DNA from 4 places in the Paenibacillus sp. LK1 genome. Region 1 is predicted to be linked to each of the others. Evidence: riboswitches for the same ligand, from Rfam matches in the RefSeq annotation. Region 1 holds a riboswitch; each other region holds the start of a gene.

Region 1 (3,522 bases):
TTCCCGAATTGAAAACTCATGATTTTGGGCAGCGATTTTCCCTGTTCCCCCGATACACTGCACAATACTGTAATCCCGTGAATGGCCGTTCCAATTCATTAATTCATCTACGGTCAGCTGATTTTGACCTGTAATCATAAGCGGCATATCGGGATCCAGTGAATTCCCCATACTAGGTTTCGGCATCGTTGTGTTTTTCCTCATTTCGTTAAAGGTCGTGTGCGTAAATGGCGTGGATACAGCGTTAAAAGAAACCTGATTTGAATTATATTACATAAATAACATTTTATCGAAAACCTTTTAGGAACACGTATCATAATGTCGATGCCTTGCCATTATCACACCAAGCAGTATGCGTTATAATGGTTACAGTGATTTAGGAAAGGGATGCAGTCATGAAGAAAGTCATCGTCGTAGGATCAGGAATTCTTGGGGCTTCCACAGCGTATCAATTGGCTAAACGGGGTGCGGAAGTTCTTCTTATAGACCGGAAAGATCGAGGGCAGGCTACGGATGCTGCTGCCGGGATCATCTGTCCCTGGTTATCTCAGCGCCGTAATCAGGATTGGTATCAGCTTGCCAAAGCGGGTGCACGTTTTTATCCCGGCTTGATTGAAGAACTCAAGAGTGAAGGGGAAACAGAAACGGGTTACGCTCAAGTGGGTGCTCTTAGTATTCATACGGATGTGGACAAAATCAACAAGATGCAGGAGAGGGCACACCTTCGTAAAGAAGATGCACCGGAGATTGCCGATATTACCCGTCTAGATGCAAAAGAAACTCATGAGCGTTTTCCTCTTCTGGAGGAGAGCTTTCAGTCCGTCTACATCAGTGGTGCTGCGCGTATCGATGGACGTGCGCTTCGTGATGCCTTAATCCGATCGGCTCAACGAAATGGAGCGGTCCTGATTCATGGGGACGCGACACTTCAATATGAATCGGACCGAGTGACTGGAGTGGTTGTGGACGGTAAAGTCATATCGGCTGACGAGGTTATCGTGTGTGCCGGCGCTTGGGCTAATGAACTGTTGAAGCCCTTGGGCATTGATTTTAAGGTTCATTATCAGAAGGCGCAAATTATGCACTTGCAGGTTCACGATCGAAAGGACACTGAGAACTGGCCTGTAGTCATGCCTCCTTCGGATCAATATCTGTTAGCCTTTGATCAACAGAAGATTGTGATCGGAGCGACTCACGAAAATGATATTGAAGGATACGATACAAGAGTAACCGCAGGCGGAATGCAGGAAATTTTGAATAAAGGATTGGAACTGGCTCCCGGTTTAGCTGATAGCACGTTTCAGGAAGTAAGAGTAGGTTTTCGTCCATTTACTCCAGGTTTTCTTCCGGTAATGGGTGCTGTTCCAGGTTGGAATGGCTTGATCGCAGCTAACGGGCTTGGAGCGTCTGGGCTAACGATGGGGCCTTTTATTGGCAGTCAACTGGCCAAATTGGCTTTGGGTATGGATTTGGATATCGATATTCAGCCATATGACCTTGGAAAAGCAATGAATGATCAGAATTGAGGTGAACTATGACGTATTCACAGCGCTTAACTCACGGCTACTCCTCAGACATCATCTATCTGGAGCATCAGATTGCCATCGCAGAGGAGGAATTGGCAAAAGCTGAGGAAAAGCGGCGGGCATACGAATCGGATTTAGATCAGTTAAGAACGTCTCCCGGGTATCATTCAACTTCAGCAACGGACGTCTCTAATGAGAAAAAATGGGTCGATGAGTTAAACAAATTGCAAGGTATGATTAAAGATATCCGGACCCGACTTAAAGACTTGCAAGAAGATTTAGGGGAACTTGAAGATTAATAGGAATGGATTGACATTTGGAAAAACACATGTTGTAATAAGCCTGAGCTATTTGCAGGGGGACTGTTCGCAGTTGAGAAGGTTAAAACCTGACCCTTTGAACCTGTTAGTTAATACTGACGTAGGGAGCAAATAACATGTACTCATGTTATTTTGCCCTTGCCGAAAATAGGACAAGGGCTTTTTGGTCTGCATTTTAGAGGACAGAACGCGATAGCTGGATGTGAAGCGGGGACATTATAATTTTAATAAAAGGAGAAATGATCATGTCATTTTCAAGAACGTTAAAAGATAAGTCCAGAACCGTATGGGAAGATGGATACAACCATCCTTTTTTACACGAAATGGGGAAAGGCACACTGGATCGGGAAGCGTTTAAGTTTTATCTTCTTCAGGACTATACATATCTGATTGAATATGCGAAGATTTTTGCCATGGGTGCGGTGAAGGCGACAGATGAAAAATTGATGACGAACTTTACGGTGATTCAACACGCTATTCTGTACGAAGAAATGGATTTGCATCGAAAGTATATGAATGAATTTGGGATTGCGCTGGATGAAAATCATGCTGTCAAACCCTCTCTATACAACAAGGCGTATACGTCGAATATGATGAGTGTTGCACAAACAGGTGGGGTTGCCGAAATCATCGCCGTCATTTTCCCTTGTGCGTGGACGTATTACGACTATGCTACAAGATTAAAAGAACAATATCGAGATTCATTAGAGGGCAATTTCTATCAGACCTGGATCGAAAATTATGCAAGTGATGATTTCCGCGACTCATTTGAATGGTTCTATGATACACTGGATGCATTATGTGAACATAAAACCGAGCTGGAGCTGGAGGCCATAGAAGACATATTCAGAAGAAGTGTTGAATTTGAATATCTGTTCTGGGATATGTCGTATAAACGGCAACTCTCGTACTTGTGATGAATGCAATCTACTACAACCAGAGATAAGGATGAACATACAGATGGACAATCGTGAGGAACGTATCTATTTGCGATTTTTGAACGTGGAGGACGCGCCGACATTGCTGGATTTGCAGTTCCGTAACCGGGCTGTTTTCGAAGAGATATCGGCAAGTGAACGATCGGAGACGTTTTATACACTGGAGGGTCAAGTTGCACTTCTCGAAGGTTGGAACAAGGCCAGGGAAGAAGGGAAACGTTACTCTTTTGGAATCTTCCTGAACAATACACATGAGCTCATTGGAGAGATTTCTCTGTTCGAACTTGAACTGGATTCCACAGCCAAATGGATTGTTGGTTATGTGCTAGATCAAGTGCAGAATGGCAAGGGATACATGAGCGATGCCCTTCGGCTAGCACTGGATTTTGCTATGAATGAAGCGGGAATAAAACGAGTGGAGGCAGGTGCACTTCCCGACAATGCCGGATCAATTCGAGTGTTGCGTAAAGCGGGCTTCCAGGAAACGGACCGCCAGAATATTAAAATCAAGGGAAGTTGGAAGGAACATGTGATGTTTGCAGTGGATTTGCAGTAGATTGTTGAATACCGTAACGTGAACCACCTAAATCATCCAGGGGGAACTTATGAATAAACGGAAACAAATGTTATTGGACTCAGCACTTGTGCTCTTTGAGAAACATGGAGTAACCAACACCTCTATACAGATGATCCTAGACGAGTCAGGTGTGTCCAAAGGAACATTTTATAAATTCTTTG
Region 2 (3,522 bases), on a different contig from region 1:
CGGCAACGTCTCATCGTGGTAGGATAGCGCACGTTCCGGATCCAGCGATAGGTTGAACTGATCCCTCCAGCGGAACTCAAAGCGTGCTTTGGACAGCGCATCGTCCCGCCGCTGGGCACGCGGGTGACCTTTCGCCAGATCAGCGGCATGAGCAGCGATCTTGTAAGCGATAACTCCTTCCCGCACATCATCCTTATTGGGCAGGCCCAGATGTTCTTTTGGCGTAACATAACAGAGCATGGACGTACCAAACCAACCGATCATTGCTGCTCCAATTGCCGAGGTAATATGGTCATATCCTGGTGCAATATCGGTCGTCAGCGGTCCCAGCGTATAGAACGGCGCCTCTTTACATATCTCCATTTGCAGATCGACATTCTCCTTGATCTTGTGCATCGGCACATGCCCCGGACCTTCAATCATCACCTGCACATCATGCTTCCAAGCGATTTGCGTTAGTTCACCAAGCGTAGCCAGTTCCGCCATCTGGGCTTCATCATTGGCATCGTAGATGCTTCCTGGGCGCAGTCCGTCTCCGAGCGAGAACGCCACATCATACTTTTTCATAATCTCGCAGATTTCTTCAAAATGGGTATACAAAAAATTCTCCTGATGATGTGCAAGGCACCATGCTGCCATGATGGACCCGCCCCGTGACACAATGCCTGTCATACGTTTGGCGGTCATCGGAATATAACGCAGCAGCACGCCTGCATGGATTGTAAAGTAGTCCACACCCTGCTCTGCCTGCTCAATGAGCGTGTCACGATACAACTCCCAGGTCAGTGCTTCAGCTTCTCCATTGACCTTCTCCAGCGCCTGATAGAGCGGTACTGTTCCAATCGGCACAGGTGAATTGCGGATAATCCATTCCCGGGTCGTATGAATGTCTTTGCCTGTGGACAGATCCATCACCGTATCCGATCCCCAGCGTACCGCCCAGGTCATCTTCTCCACCTCTTCCTCGATGGAGGAGGATACCGCAGAGTTTCCAATGTTCGCATTGATCTTCACATGAAAATGACGACCGATTAACATCGGCTCACTCTCTGGATGATTGATATTCGACGGCAGTATGGCCCTGCCACTCGCCAGCTCCTGCCGCACAAACTCCGGCTCCACCCCTTCACGAATGGCGGCGAACTCCATCTCCGGCGTGATGATTCCCTGCCGTGCATAATGCATCTGGGTCACGCAGCGCCCTGCCTGTGCCCGCAATGGTTTACCACGCAAGCCTGGATACTTCTCGGCTCCAGCTCGCTTTCCTCCAGGTTTCAATCCGTTATCCTCCGGTTTTACCGTTCGTCCCTGGTAGGCTTCAACATCTTCACGCTCCGTAATCCAGCGGGTACGCAGTGCTGGCAGCCCTGCCCGGATATCGGCATGAAATCCGGGGTCGGTCATCGGTCCGCTCGTATCGTAGACACGCAGCGGTTCGTTATACTCCACTCCTTGAGGAGTATTGGTGTCATGAAGGGCAATTTCACGCTCCGGTACTGCAATGTCAGGTCGTGAGCCATGAATGTAAATTTTGCGGCTGCCCGGGAAGGGCTGAACCCGTCCTGCCGTACCTTTTTCCTTTGCCAACTGCTGATCCTGCTTGTCCTGTCCCATCGTTCGGTTTCCTGTACTCATCGCTCTTGTCTCCTCCTCATTAGTGTTTGCCTGGATTGAAATACTTGCACACGGCTCCAAACCATCCACAACATAGAAAAAGAAAGAGCGACCCTACAACACAAAATAGAGACATACAATTCAAGTAATACAGACATACGAGGCAAAAGATATCGGAACCCAATGCTCGCCAATGCTCCCAGCTCTTTATCCAAAAGCAGCTCTGACACCAGCTTTCGCCTGTTTACTGTATAAAAAAAGCCGGTTCCCAAGGGAACCGGCTTATCTCCATCACCAATAACACACCTTATAGAGACTCCTTAGTGGAGCCTATCTATAGGTTAAATTATATGGTGTTCGTGATCGTATCGCCGATTACTTCCCTACGCTGGTATGATCCAGATCAGGTGCAAAGGGTCCGGAATCTCATGCGATTCCGTCTCAGTCCGGACAATTCGGACTCCCCCAGTAACGTTAACAAGTTGCAGCATCTAGGCCGCAGATTCATATTCAATTATGCTGACCCTGTTGGGCCATCCATTACAGAGTAGCGCAACCGAATCATAAAAACAACCTTTAAATTCCAGAAAATAAGATCAGGATAGCATAAGCCCCATCTGCGTAGCAGCTTCCTTCAACACAGGTGCGTATTCATGCAACGTTTCTTGCGAGAGACGGCTAACAGGCCCGGATACCGACAGGGCAGCAGCGATGTTGCCTTTCCGATCCATTATGGGTACAGATACTGCTGCGGCTCCCGGTTCACGTTCCTCATAACTTGTTGCGTAGCCGTATTCCAGAATGTCTTTCATCTGTGCCAAATATACTTTGGGATCGATAAATACCGGCCATTCCGGTCCATTCATCAGATCTTCGCGGTCCTCTTCGGTGGCAAAAGCCATCAGCACTTTGCTGGATGCTCCCACTGATAACGGAAGTCTGACGCCCACCGGAGCTACACGACGAATCGCCTGATCACTCTGCACGGCTTGAATTCGAATCCGCTCACTGCCATCACGCAGATATAAACTCACGGTTTCGCCCAGTCGATCTCTCAGCCGCTCCATCGCAGGAAGGAGCAAAATGGCAGGATCATCGCTGCGAGACATATGGGCAGACAGTTCCCAGATGCGTATGCCGAGTCGATACTTCTCAGTTGCAGCATCCCGGATTACGAACCCTTTGTCCTCCAAAGTAGCCATCAGACGATGGACTGTACTCTTGTGCAGACCGATCTGGCTGGCAATTTCCGTGAGTCCCAGATCACTGCGGGTTGTAAAACACAATAATATATCCAGCGCCCGTTCTACAGCCCGGACGGTTAACTTTCGGTCTTCCATGGCAAGTTGCCCTCCTCATGTTTCATCACATGAAACTTGGTTACATAAATTATATGAGAAACGGTCTCATCTGTAAACCAAAAAGCGCCATTTGGAATAGGGATATTTGTAAATATTTTCTTTTTATAAATTAGAATCCCCTGCATTTTGCACCCTAAGGAAATGTTACCCATATATCTTCAGAACTATATAACAATTGCGTAACAAATGGCCTCAATCAATTGACTTTGACTATATTGGAACATACGATAAAGATATATTAAATTAAGATTTTGCTTCATAAGTAGTCAGAAAAATCATTTATCCGCTCTGTTCGTCTCGTTGTTATCTTCATTTGATTTTTAAAGGAGGGGCAATCATGTATCCGACATCCCAGAGCGAAGCCCCGCTGCAAACGAAAGTGTCAGATCTGCCTTCTTCGTTATCACCGAGGCTGATCCGGTTCAAACATATTGTCGTGGCGTTGTTGCTCTCCGTTGTATTTTTTCTGCTCTTTTGTTTCATTGCACTACACGGTTATATTGCTTGGGTATTATCCAATCCAACTGTAGCGCCTGTATTCTCCAAT
Region 3 (3,522 bases), on a different contig from region 1:
TTGCTCATTTTGAAAACCTGATTCTGAATCGATTGTTGACTCCTCCACAAGAGACACCACAGCAGATTGCCCAGAAACAGATATCATTCTCGATCTAATTCCACTGGAAAGAAGGCATGATTATGCAATCCCTTTCATCCGTTCCCTCTCCACCTGTTAAAGACTTGTTAAATCGAATTCCGGCTTATACGCCTGCCAAATCCATGGAACAGATCCGGAGGGAGTTGGGACTGGAAAGTGTAGATCGACTTGCAGCGAACGAAAATCCGTTTGGTTCTTCTCCCCTGGCAGCAGAAGCGGTCAGATCGCTGGGTTCCGATCTTTTGGCTCAATACCCCGACGGTTCCAGCCAACTGCTCCGTGACAAACTTGCGGAACGTCTAGGTGTGCGTACCTCCCAACTGGTATTTGGCAGTGGATCATTCGAGCTCCTAACCCTTACCGCCCAAGCCTATCTTAATCCCGGCGAGGAATCACTCATTCCGGTGCCCTCCTTTAACTGGTATAAGGGCGCTACGCTGCTGGCAGGCGGGGTTATTCATGAAGTGCCTTTGGTCAACCATTCGCTGGACCTGGAGCAATTCCGGCACCGGATTAATGCTTCTACCCGAATCATCTGGCTGTGCAATCCGAATAATCCAACCGGAACCATTTTCACGGCAGATGCCCTGCTTGGTTTACTCGAACATGTTCCCTCCCATGTCGTGGTTGTCCTGGACGAAGCGTATTATGAATTCGCGGAAAGTGAAGATTATCCTGATACGGTTAAGCTGCTGGAGCAGTACAATAATCTGATTATTTTACGGACCTTCTCCAAAATATATGGACTTGCCGGCCTACGAATCGGATATGGCATCGGGAATGAAAGCATCATTGAAGGCATTAACCGGGTCAAGCTGCCTATCAGTCTGACAGCCACATCCCAAGCCGCTGCTTCGGCCAGCCTGGATGATCATGAATTTGTTTCTCATTGCCTGCACTACAATCGTCAGGGACGGGAAACGTTAATGCAGTCCTTTGATCATTGGAACTTACCCTACATCCCTTCCGAAACAAATTTCATTATGGTGGATCTGTTGCAGGATAGTGGCCCGATTACCCAAGAATTGTTGAACAGAGGCATCTCTGTTCGCGGCGGTGCCGAATTCGGTATGCCTACCTGGCTTCGGATTACGATTGGCACACCTGAGCAGATTGCCCGGCTGATCGGTGAGCTTGATTCACTGTTACATTCCAACGATTAGAATCCTAGGTTACTTTCCTAACTCACATTACGCACACTTCTTTTAAGCCGCCCTCTTTACATTCCACTTGCATGTGATATATGCTGAACACACAACTGCATATCTTGAACATTGCACTAGGGGAGCCTTGCGGCTGAGACGAATCGAACGATTCGGACCCTTTGAACCTGATCTGGATCATACCAGCGGAGGGAAGTGGAGCGGCCTCTCAGTAAGCGGATTTTTTCATGTTGATGATGAAATTTAATGTGAATTGACTTACAGACCCACTCATTTCTCCGGAAATGGGTGGGTCTTTTTCGCGTTCTGCGGGCAGATCAGAAGGTGTAATTAAAGATCCCGCGGTTTGAGGTTGAATTTTGAATAACAAGGGGGACGGAACGAGATGGATAACGATATAACCCTTCACAACATGAGCTACGCTTTCCCGGGAAAAAGGGATTCCCCAGTGCTCTCCAATGTGTCGATGCGTGTAGCCAAAGGAGAATTCGTTTCGCTCATCGGTTCCAGCGGCTCCGGTAAAAGTACCCTCTTCAAGCTGCTGGCAGGCTTGCTTGAGCCAACACACGGAACCATTGACATTCCTTGGGTTCAAGAAGGAAAGCGACTGGGGCAGGTGGCCTACATGCCACAAAAGGACCTCCTGTTATCCTGGAGAACCGTCCTGGAGAATTGCATGCTCCCCGCTGAACTTGCTCCAGGTCGGCAGGATAAGGTAAGGATTCGAGCGGACATTCTGGCCGGTCTCGACCGATTTGGCTTATCCGGTCACGCGCATGCTTACCCGGACGAGCTGTCAGGTGGCATGCGCCAGCGTGTCGCGCTGCTTCGTACTTTGCTGACAGGTGGCCAACTCATGCTCCTGGATGAACCATTCGGCGCACTCGATGCCATGACCAAACGTGAGATGCATCGGTGGCTGCTGGAGCTCTGGGAGGGCCTGGGCAAAACCGTGTTGTTCATCACACATGACATTGAAGAAGCCCTGCTGCTCAGTGATCGGATTATCCTGTTAACTCCGGTGGGCCAAGGCCAACAGCTGCAGGATCTGACGGTACCTTTGCCACGTCCAAGACATTCGGACATGATCTACGAACCGGCTCTCGTTCAGATGAGACGACTACTGGAGGAACAATTGCATGCGAGACGGTAACTTGAGAGATAGCATGAAGCATAGCGTAAGAGGTTGGCTTGCCCGTTATGGTCTGTTTCTTTTGCTCATGATCTTGCTGCTTGCTCTCTGGGAGTGGATTGTGTGTATGGGATGGGTGCCTTCCTTCATCATTCCAGCCCCGACGGCGATTGTCCGTTCGCTGTATGAACATCACCACCTTCTGCTGGCTACACATCTGCCCGCTACCTTGATGGAGGTTATCGTTGGTTTTGGCTTGTCCATTGGTGCCGGGACTGCACTTGCAACGGGTATGCATATGAATCGGTCGATTGAAAAAGCGTTATATCCCTTCATCGTGATCAGTCAGACGATCCCGCTGATTGCCCTTTCCCCCGTCTTCATCCTGTGGTTTGGCTACACGCTGTGGAGTAAAGTGGCGGTGGTGTTCCTGATCGCATTTTTCCCGATTGTAGTGAGCACCTACGATGGCTTGCGCCAGGGTGATCCGGAGCAGCGTGAACTGCTGCTGACGATGGGGGCCACCAAGTGGGATATTTTTCGCAAACTCCAGATTCCACTTGCCCTTCCCTCCTTCTTTTCGGGACTGAAAATGTCTGTGGTGTATTGTGTGGTCGGTGCAACGATCGGTGAATGGCTCGGTGGAAGCAAGGGGCTTGGCTACTTCAGCCGCAGAATGTCGAGCAATATGAACACGGATGCGATGTTCGCCGCCATTATGCTATTATCCCTACTTGGTATCGCCCTGTTTGTACTCATTGCATGGATGGAGAGAAGATTTGGTACACCACGTCATGCAGGTAGAAGAAAAGCTGGATAACTTTCGGATTTCAAAACAAAAAACAAAAGAAACGAGGAACTTTACGTTATGAATAAAAAGCATATCTATTCCCTGCTCCCCATTCTGCTCATGTCTCTTTTGCTGATCGTCAGCGGATGCGGTAAAACGGGCATCAATACGCCCTCCACAGGCTCAACTTCCAATGCAAACGATACAGACTCATCTGCGATAGAAACGCCATCGGAATCCAAAGAGAAGCTGTCCATCATGCTCGATTGGTACCCAAATGCAGTACATTCCTTCATCTATGTTGCTCAGGAAAAAGGTTACTTCGCGGATCAAGATCTGGACGTGGAAATCCAGAT
Region 4 (3,522 bases), on a different contig from region 1:
TTCTGAGTACAACCGCATTAAGGCAACTGAGGCCGAATTTATTGATGGAGAGATGATTACACTGCCTAACGGTTACCGTTATTTCTTCATCTATGGACCTGAAAAGGAATGGATTGAGTTCTTCCAGCGCTAAGAATTGGAGCTGATTTATGAACATTTTAATTACCGGCGCAGCCGGAAAAATTGGAAGTGACTTGTCCCAACACTTGTCAGAAGCATTTCACCTTCGACTAACGGATTTGAATATCAACAGACTACATACGTATCAAGGGACAAGCCATGAGATCATGACACTGGATGTGACAGATCCCGAAGCCTGTCAGCACGCTTGCGAAGGCATGGATGTGGTTGTACATCTGGCGGGAGATCCTTCCCCGCATGCCGGATTCTATGAATCGTTGTTGGATATTAATATCAAGGGTACATTTAATGTATTCCGTGCAGCTAAGGACCAAGGTGTGCGGAGAGTCATTCTGGCAAGCAGTGCACAGACGATCGAGGGGTATCCCATTGATGCTCAAGTCTATCCGGACATGCCGACACGCCCACGGAATTTGTACGGAGTTAGCAAATGTTTTGGTGAATCGCTCGCTTCCTATTTTGCGTATACCGAAGGCTTACAAAGTGTAGCAGTACGTATAGGTGCATATGATGATTTTCAACCAGATGGACCCGCGCTGGAGGCAAGGGATATGAGCGCGTATATTAGTCCGGCTGACTTGTGTGATTTGATGTTCAAAACAATTACAGCTACAGATCTGGAGCCCTTCACCATACTGCATGGGATCTCGAATAATCGATTTAAACGATTAAATCTGGAAACCACTCAGAAACAGGTAGGCTATGACCCGAAATCCGATGCTTTTGCACTCAGTCAGATTTCCTTATATGATTCGCCAAGATAATTGTTAAAAACCACACATCTAGAGAGGCCGTTATACGCATGTATAATGGCCTTTTTGATTCATTCATACGTGCCCCTATCCAGTTCCTGACTGGACATGCATGGGCCTCTGGCCTATAATTACACCTAGTAATGCCCGTAACTTCATAGTTTCCCAGGGGAGTCGGAATAGGCCGGCTGAGAGTGTATCCCACCAAGATACTGACCCTTAGACCTGATCTGGATCATGCCAGCGTAGGAATCGGAGTATATCGAATTGGCCCAGCCTCTTTGCTGAGTGCCACATCTCTAACGCCTGCACGCGTCCCGGATTAACGGGGCGCTTTTTTAATGTTCTTTTATATAGCCAGAGAGCTAAAAAAAGTGACGTCATCCGGATCATAGCTGGTATAAATCTGTCGATTTATGCAAGAAGCTTGGATATGAAGCCAAGGAGTACCCCGCGCCACTGGCCGGACAACATGAAGGAGAGAAATGAAGATGAGATGGCGTAAAATGATGGGCCTAATGCTCTTGTGCGTCCTACTAGTGGCTGTGGCCGCATGTGGCGGCAAAGAAGCTGCACCTTCAGGAGAAAATGGCAACAGCAACACCGAAAACAGCAATGAAGGTGACAACGCAGCCCTCAAGGACGTTAAAGTGGTGCTGGACTGGACACCAAATACAAATCATACCGGCCTGTATGCGGCCGTAGATCAAGGTTTTTACAAAGCCGAAGGCTTAAATGTCGAGATTGTACAGCCAGGTGCTGGAGGCGCGGATACGATGGTAGCTTCGAACGAAGTGCCTTTTGGCGTAAGTTATCAGGAGAGTGTAACCCAGGCCCGCACACAGGGCGTACCGCTCGTGTCTATCGCTGCAGTCATTCAGCATAACACGTCCGGATTTGCCGCTCCGGCGGATCGGAACATCAAATCTCCCAAAGATTTTGAAGGTAAAACCTATGGTGGCTGGGGCTCTCCAGTGGAAGAAGCTGTGATGCAATCCATTATGGAAGGCGAAGGCGCCGATGTATCCAAAGTAAAAAATATTAGCATGGGCGATGCAGACTTCTTCACCGCTGTGAAACGCGATATCGACTTTGCATGGATTTTCTACGCATGGACGGGTATCGAAGCCGAACTGCGCGGCGAACCGATCGACATGCTGTATGTAAAAGATTATTCCGAAGCACTGGACTACTACACACCTGTACTCGTTACCAATGAAAAGACGATTCAGAACGATCCCGAGCTGGTTAAAGCGTTCCTGAAAGCGACTTCCGAGGGATATCAATACGCGATTGAACATCCCGAAGACGCTGCCAACATTCTGATCAAGGCCGTACCGGATCTGGATAAGGATCTTGTACTCGCAAGCCAGAAGTGGCTGAGTCCGAAATACCAGGATGACGCACCACGCTGGGGTGAGCAGAAGCAGGAAGTATGGCAGAACTACACGGATTGGATGTTTAGCAAAAAACTGCTCGATGAGCAGGTAGATGTATCCAAAGCGTATACAAACGAGTTCTTACCCCAATAAAAATGGTTTAAGTTTAACTTTTTTTTACACCAGAACGAAGAGTGCAGAACCCATCTGAAGAAGCGAAGCGCTCACCTTTATCCCCGGATTTCCTCCGTTAAAAATTATTAAAGAAATCCGGGGATAACAGTGATCGGAAGAGGGTACTGCAATCGGAGTGGTAAAGTGTAAAGCTGGTTTAGCTCATGCAATTTAACCCGAAAGGAAACGTGATCTCTCATGGCAAGCACACTACTTAGCATTCAAGTCATTCCCAAAACGCCAAATGGCGAAAATTCCTATCCTTATGTTGATCGTGCCATTGAAGTTATTCAGCAGTCCGGCTTGAAATATCAGGTTAATCCACTGGATACCACGATGGAGGGAGAACTGGAGGAACTGCTCGAGGTTGTCCGCAAAATGCACGAAGTTCTCGTGCAAGCTGGCAGCCCAAGCATCATCTCACAGATCAAGATCGCCCATAGCCCAAGCGGCTTCAGCATGGACACCCTGACGGAGAAATATCGCTAATGCATGCCTATTGGAAAAGCGTATGGCCGCCCTTTGTGGCGGTTATTCTCTTTATAGCAATATGGCAGGGAGCTGTCTCCCTGTTCCATATTGAGAAATGGATGCTGCCTGCGCCTTCAGACATCGCCCATGAAGCAGCGTCCCAGGCCGAGCGACTTGGCATGCATGCATGGGCAACAATCCAGCTGACATTGATTGGGTTTGCAGCAGGTACACTTGTGGGATTACTGATTGCGATGGTGCTGCATCTGATTCCATTTTTGAAATCTGCACTCTATCCATTACTTATTCTTAGTCAAAATATACCGACCATTGCGCTTGCCCCGCTCTTGCTGATCTGGTTCGGATTTGGGCTGCTGCCCAAACTTATTACCATCATTCTGGTCTGCTTCTTCCCGGTGGCTGTAGCTGCCATGGACGGATTGACCCGCACCGATGCGGCCATGATGAACTATATGCGCATGGCTGGTGCAAAACGCGGCCAAATTTTCTGGAAACTCGAACTTCCACATGCATTGCCCTCGGTGTTCTCGGGGATTAAAATTGCCGCTACGTACAGCGTCATGGGTGCGATTATCGCCGAATGG

What was found. A riboswitch is a leader RNA that binds a small molecule or an ion and turns the genes downstream of it on or off. The one in region 1 is predicted to bind thiamine pyrophosphate.
Region 2: linked by a shared signal. The riboswitch ahead of thiC (phosphomethylpyrimidine synthase ThiC) and the one ahead of tenA (thiaminase II) in region 1 are both predicted to bind thiamine pyrophosphate.
Region 3: linked by a shared signal. The riboswitch ahead of CS562_RS09920 (ABC transporter ATP-binding protein) and the one ahead of tenA (thiaminase II) in region 1 are both predicted to bind thiamine pyrophosphate.
Region 4: linked by a shared signal. The riboswitch ahead of CS562_RS26335 (ABC transporter substrate-binding protein) and the one ahead of tenA (thiaminase II) in region 1 are both predicted to bind thiamine pyrophosphate.

Annotation. Positions count from the first base shown of each region.
Region 1 is NZ_PEII01000002.1:551,628-555,149, reverse strand. Features, by position in the region: gene CS562_RS06165 (AraC family transcriptional regulator) at 1-186, opposite strand, end outside; gene CS562_RS06160 (NAD(P)/FAD-dependent oxidoreductase) at 396-1,526, shown strand; gene CS562_RS06155 (hypothetical protein) at 1,535-1,825, shown strand; TPP riboswitch at 1,872-1,970, shown strand; gene tenA (thiaminase II) at 2,092-2,763, shown strand; gene CS562_RS06145 (GNAT family N-acetyltransferase) at 2,807-3,340, shown strand; gene CS562_RS06140 (TetR/AcrR family transcriptional regulator) at 3,390-3,522, shown strand, end outside.
Region 2 is NZ_PEII01000015.1:61,040-64,561, forward strand. Features, by position in the region: gene thiC (phosphomethylpyrimidine synthase ThiC) at 1-1,614, opposite strand, end outside; TPP riboswitch at 1,978-2,091, opposite strand; gene CS562_RS27120 (IclR family transcriptional regulator) at 2,211-2,954, opposite strand; gene CS562_RS27125 (alpha/beta hydrolase) at 3,313-3,522, shown strand, end outside.
Region 3 is NZ_PEII01000004.1:7,360-10,881, reverse strand. Features, by position in the region: gene CS562_RS09930 (ATP-binding cassette domain-containing protein) at 1-98, shown strand, start outside; gene hisC (histidinol-phosphate transaminase) at 123-1,244, shown strand; TPP riboswitch at 1,353-1,455, shown strand; gene CS562_RS09920 (ABC transporter ATP-binding protein) at 1,630-2,397, shown strand; gene CS562_RS09915 (ABC transporter permease) at 2,384-3,196, shown strand; gene CS562_RS09910 (ABC transporter substrate-binding protein) at 3,245-3,522, shown strand, end outside.
Region 4 is NZ_PEII01000014.1:86,449-89,970, forward strand. Features, by position in the region: gene CS562_RS26325 (VOC family protein) at 1-133, shown strand, start outside; gene CS562_RS26330 (NAD-dependent epimerase/dehydratase family protein) at 150-905, shown strand; TPP riboswitch at 1,051-1,163, shown strand; gene CS562_RS26335 (ABC transporter substrate-binding protein) at 1,385-2,425, shown strand; gene CS562_RS26340 (MTH1187 family thiamine-binding protein) at 2,645-2,935, shown strand; gene CS562_RS26345 (ABC transporter permease) at 2,935-3,522, shown strand, end outside.